3 regions of the Streptomyces nitrosporeus genome follow, and region 3 is predicted to be linked to each of the others. Evidence: riboswitches for the same ligand, from Rfam matches in the RefSeq annotation. Region 3 holds a riboswitch; each other region holds the start of a gene.
The links. Region 3 has a riboswitch for cyclic di-AMP ahead of CP967_RS15945 (M23 family metallopeptidase). Riboswitches for the same ligand answer to the same signal wherever they lie in the genome.
Positions count from the first base shown of each region.

Region 1: another riboswitch for cyclic di-AMP. It lies ahead of CP967_RS02180 (M23 family metallopeptidase); the one in region 3 lies ahead of CP967_RS15945 (M23 family metallopeptidase).
Region 2: another riboswitch for cyclic di-AMP. It lies ahead of CP967_RS20520 (transglycosylase family protein); the one in region 3 lies ahead of CP967_RS15945 (M23 family metallopeptidase).

Region 1 covers NZ_CP023702.1:478,665-483,871, reverse strand. The annotation lists gene CP967_RS02190 (helix-turn-helix domain-containing protein) at 1-290, shown strand, start outside; gene CP967_RS33825 (DUF6126 family protein) at 367-540, shown strand; gene CP967_RS02185 (tyrosine-protein phosphatase) at 667-1,476, opposite strand; cyclic di-AMP (ydaO/yuaA leader) riboswitch at 1,899-2,055, shown strand; gene CP967_RS02180 (M23 family metallopeptidase) at 2,058-2,963, shown strand; gene CP967_RS02175 (SGNH/GDSL hydrolase family protein) at 3,222-4,049, shown strand; gene CP967_RS02170 (STM4011 family radical SAM protein) at 4,111-5,169, opposite strand; gene CP967_RS02165 (STM4012 family radical SAM protein) at 5,184-5,207, opposite strand, start outside.
Region 2 covers NZ_CP023702.1:4,619,686-4,624,892, forward strand. The annotation lists gene CP967_RS20510 (cytochrome P450 family protein) at 136-1,416, shown strand; gene CP967_RS20515 (LysM peptidoglycan-binding domain-containing protein) at 1,522-2,613, shown strand; cyclic di-AMP (ydaO/yuaA leader) riboswitch at 2,903-3,071, shown strand; gene CP967_RS20520 (transglycosylase family protein) at 3,072-3,764, shown strand; gene eno (phosphopyruvate hydratase) at 4,084-5,207, shown strand, end outside.
Region 3 covers NZ_CP023702.1:3,592,249-3,597,455, reverse strand. The annotation lists gene CP967_RS15960 (hypothetical protein) at 1-247, opposite strand, end outside; tRNA gene CP967_RS15955 (tRNA-Met) at 526-599, shown strand; gene CP967_RS15950 (PP2C family protein-serine/threonine phosphatase) at 1,113-2,285, shown strand; cyclic di-AMP (ydaO/yuaA leader) riboswitch at 2,520-2,672, shown strand; gene CP967_RS15945 (M23 family metallopeptidase) at 2,684-3,724, shown strand; gene CP967_RS15940 (aldo/keto reductase) at 3,883-4,827, shown strand; gene CP967_RS15935 (PrsW family intramembrane metalloprotease) at 4,871-5,207, opposite strand, start outside.

The DNA of each region.
Region 1 (5,207 bases), 3.1 Mb from region 3:
GCCACGCGATGCAGGCCCTGCGGGTCCATGTGCCCCACGGGACCCAGGGCGACCTCGTACGCGTACATCCGGGCGAGGAGTGGCTCTACGTCCTCGGGGGGCGGCTGCGGGTCGTCCTGGGGGAGACGCTGCACGACCTCGATCCCGGGGACAGCGCGCACTACGGCTCCCTCACCCCGCACCGGATCTCGGCACTCGACCGCGCGGGCGCCCAACTGCTCTTCGTCCACACCCTGCTGCAGAGCCCCGTGGCGGAACTGTGCCTGGGTGACGGGGCCCACCGTCTCTGACGGCGCCCCCGGCCCTCTCCGGCCACCTCGAACCCTCCGTCTCCCTCCGGCCTCCGGGCGGAAGAGAGGACATGCCATGTCCGATTCAGAGCACTACGACCCGCTCAGCCCCGCCAAGCCGAAGAACCGGGACACCCAGGAACGCAGGATGCCGCGCGGCGTCGTCATCCGGCTCTTCGCCTACCTGGTGGCCGGTCACGTCATCGCGGCCTTCCTCTACCTGCTGTTCACCGTCGCGGGCGAGGGCTGAGAACCCCGGACGGGGACGGAAGGGGCGCCCGGAGCTCCCGGGAGGCGGCCGCCGGACCCCGGTGCCCCGCCTCCGGCGGGAGCCGGGCGGCGGATGCCGCGAGGCGCACCGGCCGCCCCGCCGGTGTCAGACGTCCTCTATCAGGCGCTCGACCAGCCGTTCGCGGGTCTCCGGAGCCAGCTTCAGCCCCTCGGACAGATAGCGCTCCGTGCCGCCCCAGGTCTCCTCGATGGTGGTGAAGGCCGCGGCGAGGTAATCCCGGTGCGCGCCGAAGAGCGGGTCGAGCAACTCCGCCACCTCGTCCGACATGCCCGCCGCCGACGTGTCGCCACGCTGCACCCGGTACCTGCGGCGCACGTCGTCGGACTTGAGGTAGTCGGCCTCGATGGCGTCCTTCTCCACCCCGGCGGCCAGCAGTGTCACGGCGATCGACAGGCCGGCGCGGTCCTTGCCGGCGGCGCAGTGCATCAGCGCAGGGATGCTGTCCTCGGCCAGTGCGTGCAGCACCCTGCTGTGCTCCGCGGTGCGGTCCTTGATGATCGTCCGGTAGGAGGCGATCATGCGGTCCCTGCCCTTGGTCCCCGCCAGGATCGACCGCAGCTGCCCGATGTCCCCGTTCCGCACCAGCCGCCAGAACTCGGCGCCGTCCGCCGGGTCGGAGAGCGGGATGCCGACGTTGCGGACCCCGGGCAGCTCCACGTCGTGCCCGTCCAGCTTGCGGTCGGCCGCGTTGCGGAAGTCGAAGACCGTGTGCAGTCCCAGGGAGGCCAGGAACGCGGTGTCGGCCCCGGTGGCGTGCGCCAGGTGGCCGCTGCGGTAGAGGCGCCCGAACCGCACCCTGCGGCCGTCCGTGGTCGGCAGCCCGCCCACGTCGCGGAAGTTGCGTACGCCGGTCAGCTCGGTGTCGGCCGGCGGAACCTCTGGCAGCTGCGTCACAAGGACTCCTGGGGTGTCTGGCGTCGGCGCCGCTCGCCGACGGGGCACGCCCGCGACGATACGACATCGACGCGTCCGGCGATCGTCCCGCCCGCAGGGCCGGATATCCCGGCGGAGAAATGATCACCGAATACCGCATGTCCGTATTGGTGCATTTAAGAGAACATGCCCTTCTTGTGCGGGAGATGGTGGGAGGCGGGTGAGCGGGATCATATCCGTGACGGTGTGTGGCGGCATCCGCGGTGGACATTCCGTACCCCGCGCGGAAATCCAAGATCCGTGATCCACGGAGGGTGACCGGAATTCCGGCACGGAATTGAGGCCCGCATTCCGCTGCGCAATCCGCGGCTTGTTCCCGGCGTCCCGGCTCGCTTACGGTCACCGTCAATCCGGACGGAACGCCTAATCCTGCCGCCGCCCGGAATCCGCACTCACCACGTGTGGCAGGAGCGGGGGAACCAGGTAAGCCGCCGGCCGGAGCGATCCGGAACGGCTCGGGGTTAAGACGCGTCCCCACGCGGCCGGGCATCTCCAGCCCGAACCCGACAGCTCACCTCGCAGGCGCCGGAGAGGAAACCCCCATGCCCGCACAGGGTAAGCACCGCCGTGCCAAGTCCGGTCCGATCGTCCGCGGCGTCCTCGCCGTCGGGACCGGCGGCGCCGTTCTCGCCCTCCCGCTGATCGGCGCCACCGGCGCCTTCGCGGCCGAGCAGGCCGCCCCCGCGGCCGGCGCCACCGCCGCGCACCAGGCCGCGGCCGCGTCGGACTCCGGGAAGACCGGCACCCCGAAGACCTATTCCGTGGTCGCGGGCGACTACCTGGCGAAGATCGCGTCCGACCAGAAGGTCAAGGGCGGCTGGGAGAAGCTCTACCAGGACAACCGGGACGTCGTCGGCGACGACCCCGGTCTGATCTTCCCGGGTATGAAGCTGACCCTCGGGGCCGGGGCTTCCCAGGCCGCCGCGCAGTCCGCCACCGAGGAGAAGGCGGCGGAGACCGCGCCCGCGACCCCGGCCGCGCAGACCGCGAAGGCGCCGGCCGAGGAGGCGTCCGAGGCCCCGGCGGCCGAGAGCAGCGGCTCCGGCTTCACCACCCCGGTGGAGAGCGCCAACGTCACCACGCAGTACCGCGCTTCCGGCGCCAGCTGGTCCAGCGGCTACCACACCGGCTCCGACTTCCAGGCGGCCTCCGGCACCAGCGTCCGGGCCATCGGCGACGGCACCGTCGTCTCGGCCGGCTGGAGCGGCTCGTACGGCAACGAGGTCGTCATCCAGCACAGCGACGGCATGTACTCCCAGTACGCCCACCTGTCCTCGCTCGGCGTGTCCGCGGGCCAGAGCGTGACCGGCGGCCAGCAGATCGGCCTCTCCGGCTCCACCGGCAACTCCACCGGTCCGCACCTCCACTTCGAGGTCCGCACCGGCCCGGGCTACGGCTCGGACGTCGACCCGATCGCCTACCTGCGTTCGCACGGCGTCTCCATCTGACACGGCCTCACCCGCCGGGACGGGCGGGACGGCTCCATCCGGACGGGAGGGGCGGTGCGCGGCGGCGCACCGCCCCTCCCGCCGTTCCCGGACCCCTCCGTCCCGGGAGCCCGTCCCACGGCGGCCCCTGCCGCGGCGCCTTCGCCGGCCCCACTTATTCCTCCTTTACCAAAAACTGACCGGGTGGTCTTTGTCACCACCCGTCAACCCCTTATTACGGTCGCGTAGGTCACATTCCGCAAGGCAAGATGTGTGCCCGTGGCAGACGATTCGAGAAACAACCAACGAGGCATCATCGGGTCGTACGCAGCGATAGGCGACAGCTTCACCGAGGGAGTCGGCGACCCCGGCCCCGACGGGGCGTTCGTCGGCTGGGCGGACCGTTTCGCGGTCCTCCTCGCGGACCAGCTCCCCCTCCCCGATGCAGCGACCGGCCGCGCGGACGATCCGCACGGGCACTTCCGGTACGCCAATCTCGCCGTACGCGGACGCCTCCTCGACCAGATAGTCGAGGAGCAGGTTCCCCGGGCGAAGGAGCTCGCACCGGATCTGGTGAGCTTCTGCGCGGGCGGCAACGACATCATCCGGCCCGGCTCCGACCCCGATGACGTGGCCGAACGCTTCGAGCGGGCCGTCGCCGACCTGAAGCGGTCGGTCGGAACGGTCATGGTGACCACCGGCTTCGACACCCGTGGCATCCCGGTGCTCCGGCACCTGCGCGGCAAGGTGGCCACGTACACCGCCCATGTCCGGGCCATCGCCGACCGCTACGACTGCCCGGTCCTCGACCTGTGGTCGCTGCGGTCCGTGCAGGACCGGCGGGCCTGGGACGACGACCGGCTGCACCTCTCGCCCGAGGGGCACACCCGGGTGGCGCTGCGGGCGGCCCAGGTGCTCGGGCTCGACGTGCCGGCCGATCCGGACCAGGCGTGGCCGCCGCAGGCGCAGCGGGGCACCCTCGAGGTCCGGCGCGACGACATCCACTGGGCACGCGAGTACCTCGTCCCGTGGATCGGACGCCGGCTGCGCGGCGAGTCCTCCGGAGACCATGTGGAAGCCAAGCGTCCGGACCTGCTGCCTCTCTGAGCCCCTGATCCCGGGGCCCCTGATCCCGGGCCCGGCAGGTCGCCGCGGGCCCGGGGCCCGGTCAGGGCGGGAGCAGCGGGAGCGTACGCCGGGCAGCGGCCGCTCTGGCGGGCCCGCCCGGCGCGGCCGTCCCGGCGGGGGCCGGAGCCGGGAGGGCGGACGCCGGGAGGAGGGGCACCGGGGGAGCGGCTGCCGGGGCAGCGGGCGCCGGGAAGGCGGGTGCCGGAGAGGCGGGGATCCGCTCCAGCACACCGCCCGCGAAGACGTCGTACAACGGCAGTGTCTCCAGGTGCACATAGCCGATATGGCAGTCGCAGACCTGGAGCGGGCAGCCACGCGGCCCGAGCGAGCGGCGGTAGCTGCCGTCGTAGAGGTTGCCCAGCTCGGTCCGGACGAAATGGCAGCGGCGCACCGTCCCGTCACCGTCGACCGAGATCACCGACTCGCCCGTCCGGCAGGGCAGACCGGCCGAGGCGTGCGGATACCGGCTGTAGGGGAACAGCGGGTCCAGGTCCGTCCAGCGGCCGGCCTCCTCGTCCGTGTAGCTGCGGCCCTCGGCCGCGTTGACCCACAGGTACACCTCGGACGGCAGCGCGGCCCGCAGTCTTCGCGCCTCCTCCAGGTGCTCCTCCAGACCCACCACCCCCACGCTGAAGCGGACCCCCAGCTCCGACAGCTCCCGGCACCGGCCGAGGAAACGTCCGTACGGGGTCTGGCCCGGATGGTAGGTGCACCACAGGGCGGCCTTGTCCCGGTCGGCGTCCGCCAGCCACGCGGTGCGGCCGCTGAGGTTGGTCTGGATCGCGACCCGGCCGATGTGCGGCAACCGGGACAGCTCGACGAGTGCCCGCCGGTACCACGAGCGCACCAGGCCCTCGCCCCACGGGGTGAACAGCACCGACAGCCGCTCGCCGGTCCGCCCGGCCGCCCATCCGGTGAAGCGCTCCAGCGCGGCGCGGTCCGCCCGCAGCCGCTCGACGCTGTCCCGGCGCTTGGCGAACGGGCAGTAGGGGCAGTCGTAGTCGCAGGAGGCCAGCGGGCCGCGGTAGAGGATCGTCAGACCGTCGGGTGCCGTCGGGGCCCCGGATCCCGCCGGGGCCGCGACGGACGGCGGGCGCACGTCCACCGGGCGGCTCACTTCGCCTCGTACGCGGCCAT
Region 2 (5,207 bases), 1.0 Mb from region 3:
GGACCGGCCGGACCCCCGGCACCCGGGCGGAGAGCCCTGGGCGGACGCCGGGCACCCGGCAGGACGGGGCCCTGGCCGGACCTCCGGCACCCGGCCGGGCGGAGCCCCGGAAGGGGTCCCGGATAACGTCGTGGGGTGAACGACTGCCCCGCCCGCCCCGCCCCCGAACTCTTCACCTGGGAGTTCGCCACCGATCCCTACCCCGCCTACGCCTGGCTCCGCGAGCACAGCCCCGTGCACCGCACCACACTGCCCAGCGGCGTCGAGGCATGGCTGGTGACCCGGTACGCGGACGCCCGGCAGGCCCTCGCGGACAGCAGGCTCTCCAAGAACCCCGCCCACCACGCGGGGACGGCGAACGCCAAGGGGAAGACGGGCATCCCGGGGGAGCGCAAGGCGGAGCTGATGACGCATCTGCTGAACATCGACCCGCCCGACCACACCCGGCTGCGCCGGCTGGTGACGAAGGCGTTCACCCCGCGCCGGGTCGCGGCGTTCGCGCCCCGCGTACAGGAGCTGACGGACCGGCTCATCGACGGCTTCGCGGACAGGGGTGAGGCCGATCTCATCCACGAGTTCGCCTTCCCGCTCCCCATCTACGCCATCTGCGACCTGCTCGGGGTGCCGCGCGAGGACCAGGACGACTTCCGGGACTGGGCGGGCATGATGATCCGCCACGGCGGCGGACCGCGCGGCGGGGTGGCCCGGTCGGTGAAGAAGATGCGCGGCTACCTCGCCGAACTGATCCACCGGAAACGGGAGAACCCGGGCGACGACCTGATCTCCGACCTGATCCGGGCGAGCGACCACGGCGAGCACCTCACCGAGAACGAGGCCGCCGCGATGGCCTTCATCCTCCTCTTCGCGGGCTTCGAGACGACCGTCAACCTGATCGGCAACGGCATTCACGCCCTGCTGCGCGAACCGGAGCAGCGGGAGCGCCTTCAGCGCTCCCTCGCGGAGGGCGGGACGGAGCTGCTGGAGACCGGCATCGAGGAACTGCTCCGCTACGACGGACCGGTGGAACTCGCCACCTGGCGCTACGCGACGGTCCCCCTGACGCTGGGCGGGCAGGACATCGCCGCGGGGGACCCCGTGCTCGTGGTGCTGGCCGCCGCGGACCGGGACCCCGCGCGCTTCCCCGAGCCGGACGTCCTGGACCTCGCGCGAAGTGACAACCAGCACCTCGGATACGGGCACGGCATCCACTACTGCCTCGGCGCGCCGCTCGCCCGGCTGGAGGGCAGGACCGCGCTGGCGACCCTGCTGACGCGCCTCCCCGATCTGCGGCTCGCCGTGGGGACAGCTGATCTGCGGTGGCGCGGCGGGCTCATCATGCGGGGGCTGCGCACCCTTCCGGTGGAGTTCGGGGCACCGGGCCGGACCGAAGAAAGTGACGCCCCGTCAATTCTGTGACTTTCGCGTGATCTCCGCTGCATCGACTTGTGACACCCGTTCGAGTCCCGCTAGGTTCACCGTTCGACTCTCCAGTCACCTGTCAGTCACACGGAAGGCAATCCCATGGGCTCCGCGAACGGCAGACACCGCCGCCCTCGCCAGGCACCGGCCATCGTCGTCACCGCAGGCGTGACGGGATCGGCGATCGCCATCCCACTGCTCGGCGCCACCGGCGCGAACGCGGCCGAGGCATCCACCTGGGACCGGGTGGCCGAGTGCGAGAGCGGCGGCATGTGGAGCGCCGACCTCGGCAACGGCCGCTACGGCGGCCTCCAGCTGTCCCAGGACACCTGGAAGTCGTACGGGGGCACGGTGTACGCGCCCCGCGCCGACCTCGCCAGCCGCTCGCAGCAGATAGCGGTCGCCGAGAAGGTGCTGGACGACCAGGGTCCGCAGGCGTGGGCCAGTTGCGCGGTGGTCTCCGGGCTGGTGCTCGACGGAGGGCTGCCGGGCGTGGACCCGGGCGGCGACCCGGCGGACACCTCCCTGCCCGGATCCACCGGATCCACCGGGGAGACGACGCGCGAGACGGACGAGGACACGGCGGACGAGGTGTCCGGCGCCGCGGAGGACGACGCCGAGGGCGGTGCGGGGGACGGGGCGAAGGACCCCGCGGCCGACGCCGGCGCGGCGGACGACGGCGGACGGAAGGGGAAGGCGGGCACGCCCGGAGGGAAGGAGACCCCCGGGGACTCCGGCGGATCCGCGCCCTCGGCGTCACCCTCCACCGCCCCCGAGCCCGAGGCGTCCCAGAGCCCCGGCCGCACCGGAGGCGGGAAGCACCGCGGCGCGCCCGCTCCCGAGGCGGGTACGGGGACGGGGGCGGACGCGGGACGCGATACCGGCCGGCACGCCTCCCGCGGCGACTCTGGCGCGCGCGAGGACTCCGGCGCGGACGGCACCTACACGGTCCGCGAGGGCGACAACCTCTGGTCGATCGCGGGCGCCCAGGACGTGCCCGGCGGCTGGACGGCCCTCTACGAGGCCAACAGGGGCGAGGTCGGCTCCGACCCGGACCTGATCCTCCCGGGCCAGGACCTCGACCTGGCGGCCGCGGGCACCGGAGCGGCCGGCGGCACGGCGGCCGGCGATGACACGGCGGCCGGGGACGCGACCGCCGGGGCGGCCGGCGGGAAGACCGCCTCCGGCCACTGATCAAAACGGGAAAACACCCCGAAAACAAGGGTAGTTAAGGGGCCTATGTCCACTTATGCGTAAGTGAGACATGGGTCTCTTTGCTGTTCGCGGCGGGCCTCGCCCGTCCGGTCCGTCCGTATCGGCTCCGACCTGCGGAAATAATCCCCTGCCCCCCTTCGGTACGTGCTGATTGCGCGTTATGTCCAGCTTTGAATGTCGGGGTTGGGTGTGTTTACGGTCGGAGCCGCTCGCACCGCGGGCACCTTCGACCGTCACGCCGAATCCTGCCGTCGGCCGAAGGGAACAGACGCGTCATGCGCCGTAGGCAGGAGCGGGGGACCCAGGTAGGTGCCGGAGCGGACCGTCGGGAAGACGGTCGGACCGGCTCGGGGTGAAGTCGCTCGCCAGTGCGGGCGACCGGGCAGCTCACAGCCCGAACCCGACAGCTCACCTCGTAGGCGTCGGTGAGGAGAACCATGCTGCTTTCGAACAAGGGCAAGCACCGTCGTACCTCCAGGGCCGTCCGCATCGCCACGATGGCCGGTGTCGCCGGTGCCGCCGTCGCCGTCCCGCTGATGGGTGCCACCGGCGCCTCCGCCGCGTCCGTCGAGACCTGGGACGCCGTCGCGCAGTGCGAGTCCGGTGGCAACTGGTCCATCAACACCGGCAACGGCTACTACGGCGGCCTGCAGTTCTCGCAGTCCAGCTGGGCCGCCGCCGGCGGCACGCAGTACGCCGCGCGGGCCGACCTGGCCACCAAGGAACAGCAGATAGCCACCGCCGAGAAGCTCCTCGACCTCCAGGGGCCGGGCGCCTGGGCGTGCGCCGGAGCCGGCGGTCTGACGAACGACGGTGTCGACCCCGGCGTCGACACCGGTGCCGCCGCGAACGGCGACACCGACCCGCAGGCCGCACCGGAGCGCGAGGCCGAGCAGCCCGCCACCCGCAGCGAGAAGCGCACCGCTCCCGAGGAGACCGTCACCACCCCCACCGGTGAGAAGGTCCAGAAGGGTGACGGCGAGTACGAGGTGAAGACCGGCGACACCCTCAGCAAGATCGCCGGTGCGAAGGACGTCAAGGGCGGCTGGGAGAAGCTGTTCGAGCTGAACGACGACATCGTCAAGGACGCCGACCTGATCTTCCCGGGTCAGCAGCTCCACCTGAAGTAGTCCGGGATCCTCCTCCCCGGACGGCCACCCGGCCCGGCGCACCCACCCCCCTGTGCGCCGGGCCGGCGGCGTGCCGGGGGCTTCCCGGAAGGGCTTTCGGGGCGCCGCCGGAACGGCCTCCTGGGGGGTGAGTGTTCAACAGTTGTAGTTACCTGCCAGTAAATTTCTGAAGAAACGCCCGTAATGCGGGTGCTTGAGACCTTTTTCGTCCCAGGGGACGGGCGGTCGGCCGACGCAGCGGGCCGGGCCGGTTAGGCTCGTGTCGCTAGGCCACCGTGACCCTGGACAACCAGTGTCAGATCCCAGAAGGAGATGCCTCGTGCCGTCCATCGACGTCGTCGTAGCCAGGGAAATCCTCGACTCCCGGGGGAACCCCACGGTCGAGGTCGAGGTTGGTCTCGACGACGGCAGCACGGGTCGTGCTGCCGTTCCGTCCGGTGCTTCCACGGGTGCGTTCGAGGCCATCGAGCTCCGTGACGGCGACCCCAACCGCTACCAGGGCAAGGGCGTCGAGAAGGCCGTCCTCGCCGTGATCGAGCAGATCGGTCCGGAGCTCGTCGGTTACGACGCCACCGAGCAGCGCCTCATCGACCAGGCGATGTTCGACCTGGACGCGACCGAGAACAAGGGCTCGCTCGGCGCCAACGCCATCCTCGGCGTCTCGCTGGCCGTGGCGCACGCCGCGTCCGAGGCCTCCGACCTCCCGCTCTTCCGCTACCTCGGCGGCCCGAACGCGCACCTGCTGCCCGTTCCGATGATGAACATCCTGAACGGCGGCTCGCACGCCGACTCCAACGTGGACATCCAGGAGTTCATGATCGCGCCGATCGGCGCCGAGTCCTTCTCCGAGGCCCTGCGCTGGGGCGCGGAGATCTACCACACCCTGAAGAAGGTCCTGAAGACCAAGGGCCTGTCCACCGGTCTCGGCGACGAGGGCGGCTTCGCCCCGAACCTCGAGTCCAACCGCGCCGCCCTCGACCTCATCATCGAGGCCATCAAGGAGGCCGGCTACGTCCCCGGCCGCGACATCGCGCTCGCCCTGGACGTCGCCGCGTCCGAGTTCTACAAGGACGGCGTCTACGAGTTCGAGGGCAAGTCCCGCTCGGCCGCCGAGATGACCGAGTACTACGAGGAGCTCGTCTCCGCGTACCCGCTGGTCTCCATCGAGGACCCGCTGTACGAGGACGACTGGGCCGGCTGGAAGGTCATCACCGACAAGCTGGGCGCCAAGGTGCAGATCGTCGGTGACGACCTCTTCGTCACCAACCCCGAGCGCCTCTCCCGCGGCATCGAGGAGGGCTCCGCCAACGCCCTCCTCGTCAAGGTCAACCAGATCGGTTCGCTGACCGAGACTCTGGACGCCGTCGAGCTGGCCCAGCGCAACGGCTTCAAGTGCATGATGTCCCACCGTTCCGGCGAGACCGAGGACGTCACCATCGCCGA
Region 3 (5,207 bases):
CCTTCGACGTCTTGCGGATGTGCGTCATCAGACCGATGAACCCCGCGATGAACCCGCTGAACAGGCCGGATATGGCGTGGTTCAGCGCGTTGACCCCCTCGCCGTCAGGCATGCCGATGGCGAGGTAGTTGATGAGGGCGCTCATCACCGCCCCTGCCAGTCCGCCGATGAGTCCACTGGTGATCGAGACCCGCAACGGCGACGGCTCGGTGGACGGGACGTGGTCAGATCTGAGCGGGGTGGACATCGTCGAAGGCCCTCCAGACAGGCTTCAAGGCAAGATCGGGGGGTGCGGCAGCAACATCTTTGGGCAAAGCGCTACACATGGCAACCACTTGCTACATCCGATGTGTTGATGCACGTCATCGGGCGGACGGATGCCTTCCGCGGGCGCCCCGCGCGGAGCGCCCGGACGGTCGCCCCGCACGGGGTCCGGACGGTCGCCCCGCGCGGGGTCCGGACGGCCGGCGGGGCGCGGGTGGTCGGGAGCACCCCGCGGATGCCGTAGAGTTGTCATCACAACGGCGCGGGGTGGAGCAGCTCGGTAGCTCGCTGGGCTCATAACCCAGAGGTCGCAGGTTCAAATCCTGTCCCCGCTACTGAAGACGGTGGCCCGGATCCTGATCAAGGATCCGGGCCACCGTCGTATGCCCGCCCCCTCACCGGCCTCACCCCCTCCACTCCACCGCCGGTTCCGCCGGTACCGGCCCGGTGGGCGGCGGGTGCTCGACCTCGACGCAACGTGAAGATCCAGCGTTTCCGGCGGGGAGCGGTCCGTCCGGGAAACCGCACGGCGGCACTGCGCCTGGCTGCCGGTGACGGCGCCGGTGGCCCGGTCCGTACGCCACCGGGCCGGGCGAGACGTATACCGCCGATCCGCGCTCCGCGAAGAACTACGATCGCTAGGGGGACGGATGCGCCGTCTTCGTACGGGATGCACTGACGATCTACGCGGGGCACGCGTTCTCCGGCCGACCACCGGGGAGGGCGGCTTCGGCGCGCTCCTTCCTTCGGCCGACGACCGGTCGCGCACCACGGCGCGGCTCCGGCCGGGCCGGGTGCCGGGCGCGGTACCGTCCGCAGCCGTGGGCGGACCGGGCAGGAGTGCACAGGTGGGGATGCGGGACGGACGGCGCGGTGCGCGGGTGCGGGGGACCGGCACCCGGGGGGCCGGGGCCCGGCGGTTCGTACGGCTGCTGCCGTGGCTGCTGATCGGGGTGGGACTGCTGATCGACCTGGCGTCCCCGCCGACGGTCACGGCCGTCCCCCTTTTCGCCGCGGCCCCCCTGGTGGCGGCCCCCTTCTTCTCCTTCGCCGGCACCGCGGGCGCCGGGATCGTCTCGGTGCTGGCCGTGGTGGGAATCAGGCTCTGGGACGGGGTGGTCCTGGATGTGGTGCCGGTCACCGAGCTCCTCACCCTGGTCACCGTCTCGGTGCTCGCCCTTCTGATCAACGGCGTCGTACGGCGCGGCAGCGAGCAGTTGGCGTCCGCGCGGGCCATCGCGGAGACCGCGATGCGGGCGGTGCTGCCCACGCCGGAGGAACGGATCGGCGGCCTGCTGGTCGCGGCCCGCTACGAGGCGGCGCAGGCCGACGAGTTCGTGGGCGGCGACCTCTACGCGGTGGTGGACACGCCGCACGGCGTACGGCTGGTGCTCGGTGACGTCCGCGGCAAGGGTCTGGACGCGGTGGGGGCGGTGGCCGTGGTGATCGGGGCGTTCCGGGAGGCCGCGGAGACGGAGCTCTCGCTGGAGGGGGTGGCCCAGCGGCTGGAACGGGCGCTGGCCCGGGAGGGCGAGCGGCGCGGTGGGCTGGACTCCATGGAGGGGTTCGTCACGGTGGTGCTCGCCGAGATCCCCACGGGCTCCGGGGCGTTGCGGATCGTCAACCGGGGACACCCCGAGCCGCTGCTGCTGCACGCGGACGGCCGGCTCGACGTACTGGCGCCGTCCAGGCCGGCGATGCCGATCGGGATGGGGCTGGAGACGTGGCCGGACCGGTCGGAGGAGTGGGAGATGCCCCCGGGGTCGACGCTCCTGGTCTTCACGGACGGCCTGTCCGAGGCGCGTGACGCGGCCGGGTCCTTCTACGACCCGGAGGAGCGGCTGCGCGGCCGGATCTTCCCCGGCCCGGAAGAGCTGCTCTCCGCGCTGACGGACGACGTCCGGCTGCACACCGGGGGGCGTTCCACGGACGACATGGCCCTGCTCGCCGTCGGCAGGCCGGCGCTCGGCCAGCCGGCCCGGCGCAGGACGGTGAGGATCGTGGGCCGGACCGGGGGATGACGGGGGGCGACACACGGTGACCGACGGACCCCGCTCCGCATAACATTTGACGAACCGTCAGAAACTGGCGAGTAGGCAAGGCCCGTTCAAGTGGCCCGTTTGAGGGTGGTTGATACCTGAAAGTCCGGGCCATGAGCGGGAACGATCAAGAGGAACGGCTTGGAATCGGAGCCGGGTGTCTATTAACGTTCGATAACGCAGCGCGGTCGTCCCAGTCGTCGCAAGAGGCGGCACCGTGCGCACGCGCCGAATTCCGCAAGGGAACCGGGGAACCACCTACATGGGGTGAATCGGGCATCCAGGTCTCGTCAGTGACCCGGGTACCCGTAGGAGACCTTCCTGCTCCGAACCCGTCAGCTAACCCGGTAGGCGAGAAGGAAGGAAAGGAGTGCGCCCACGTGGCGTCCAACCAGCCTGCCCCCGAGGCCCCGTCGTCCTTCAGGCCCGCGTCCCCCGGGGACGAGGAGCGGTCGTGGGGGGAGTGGAACCCCACCGAGGAGTCCGTCCGGCCCGTGCGCGGCAGGCACCGCGTAGCCAAGCAGCGTGGCCTGGCCCGTAGTTCCACGGTTCTCGGTGTCGGTGTGATCGCGGCCGTCGGCGCGGGCGGCATGGCCACCGCGCAGAGCAAGCCGCCGGTCTCCATCTCCCTTCCGGACGCCATCACCGACAAACTTCCCGACGCCTCATCCCTTCCCGGTGTGGGCGCGTTCATGTCCGACGATTCCGGAACGGACGCGACGCGGCCCGTTTCCGCCGCTCCGCTGACCACCGCCGGCATCACCGTCGCGGAGGCCGAGCAGGGCGCCACCGACGCCGGTGAGGCGCTGCGCGCCCGCATCCTCCAGCAGGCCGAGCAGCAGCAGGCCGACGCCGACGCCGAGGCCAGGGCGGCCGAGGAGAAGGCGGCGGCGGAGCGGGCCGCACAGGAGGCCGCGAAGCAGCAGAGCGAGGCGGAGGCCCAGGCCGCAGCCGAGAAGAAGGCGGCCGAGGAAGCGGCGAAGAAGAAGGCCGAGGCGGAGCGCCTGGCCAAGCTGGCCGCCAGCTACGCCGCCCCGACGTCCTCCTACACGCTCACCTCGACCTACGGCCAGTCCGGTTCGATGTGGTCCTCCGGCTCCCACACCGGCCTGGACTTCGCCGCTCCGACCGGCACCCCGGTCAAGGCCGTCCACGGCGGTGTCATCAAGTCGGCGGGCTGGTCGGGGTCGTACGGCTACCGCACGGTGCTGGAGCTCGATGACGGTACCGAGATCTGGTACTGCCACCAGTCCTCGATGAACGTGTCCGCCGGCCAGCGGGTCGCCACCGGCGACACCATCGGCCGGGTCGGCGCCACCGGCAACGTGACGGGCCCTCACCTCCACCTGGAGGTCCACACCGCAGACGGCGCGGGCGTCGACCCGCTGACCTGGCTGCGCGGCAAGGGCCTGACGATCTGAGCCCCGCGCGCCGGCCACCGCCGGCGCCCCATGCCCCGGCAGCCCTGACGCACACCCCCCGACGTCAGGGCTGCCGGTCCCTTCCCGGGTCCCCGGCTCCGGTTCCCGGCGGCCGCCACGGACGGAATAGCAGGTTCCCTCGCACCGTTGGCCCCGGTATGACCACCTATCGCGCACTCGGTTCCTCGGACCTCAAGGTCTTCCCGCTGGCCCTCGGCGGCAACGTCTTCGGCTGGACGGCCGACGAGGCCGCCTCCTTCGCCGTTCTGGACGCCTACACCGAGGCGGGCGGCAACTTCGTCGACACCGCCGACTCCTACTCGGCCTGGGTCCCGGGCAACGAGGGCGGTGAGTCGGAGACCCTGATCGGGAAGTGGCTGAAGGCGCGCGCCCGCCGCGACGACGTGGTGATCGCGACCAAGGCCGGCGCCCATCCCGCGTACAAGGGTCTGGCCGCGGCCACCCTCAAGGAGGCGGCGGAGGCGTCGCTGCGGCGGCTCGGCACCGACCACATCGACCTGTACTACACGCACTTCGACGACGAGAGCGTGCCGGTCGAGGAGATCATCACGGCCCTGGACCAGCTGGTGAAGGCGGGGAAGGTCCGGGAGATCGCGGCCTCCAACATCAGCCCGGAACGGCTCAGGGCATCGCTGGACTTCTCCGAGCGGGAGGGCCTGGCCCGCTACGTGGCGCTGCAGCCGCACTACAACCTGGTCTCCCGCGACACCTACGAGGGCCCGCTGCTCGACACCGCGTCCGCCGCCGGGCTGGCCGCCGTACCGTACTTCGCGCTCGCCTCCGGCTTCCTCACCGGCAAGTACCGGCCCGGCAAGGACGTCGACAGCGCCCGGGCCGGCAGCGCGGCCCAGCACCTGGAGTCGGAGCGCGGCCGCAGGGTGCTCGCGGCTCTCGACGAGGTCGCCCGGGAACACGACGCCGAGGTCGCCACCGTCGCCCTGGCCTGGCTCGCGGCCCGCCCGACCGTCGTGGCACCGATCGCCTCGGCCCGTACGGTCGCGCAGCTTCCCGCGCTCACCGCCGTGGCGGACCTGGAACTGACCGGCCGGCAACTGGCCGACCTCACCGAGGCGTCCGCCTGACCCCCACCGGGACGGCCACCCGGCCCCCCGTCCGGGCCGGTGCTCAGACCGGTGGTGTCCCGTCCCGGCCCGGGACCCCGCCCCGGCCGGGGCCCTCGCTCCGGCCGGGTGCGGCGCCGCCGGTGTGCAGATACGGGTTGTAGCCGCCGTAGTGCCGGTGCGGCGCGGGTACCGGCCGGGCGGCCGGCTGCCACCGGGGGGCCTGGCCGTACGGGGACTGCCGGGGCAGCACTCCCGGTACGGGCGGCCCGGCCCGGTGGATCCGGCCCGTCACCTGGGCCGCGTACGTCAGGGCCGGGCTCGCGACGGCCCGCCGCTGCCACAGATGGTGCAGCAGCTCCCTCTCCCGCACGGCGAAGTCCTCCCCGGGCCCGTCGTGA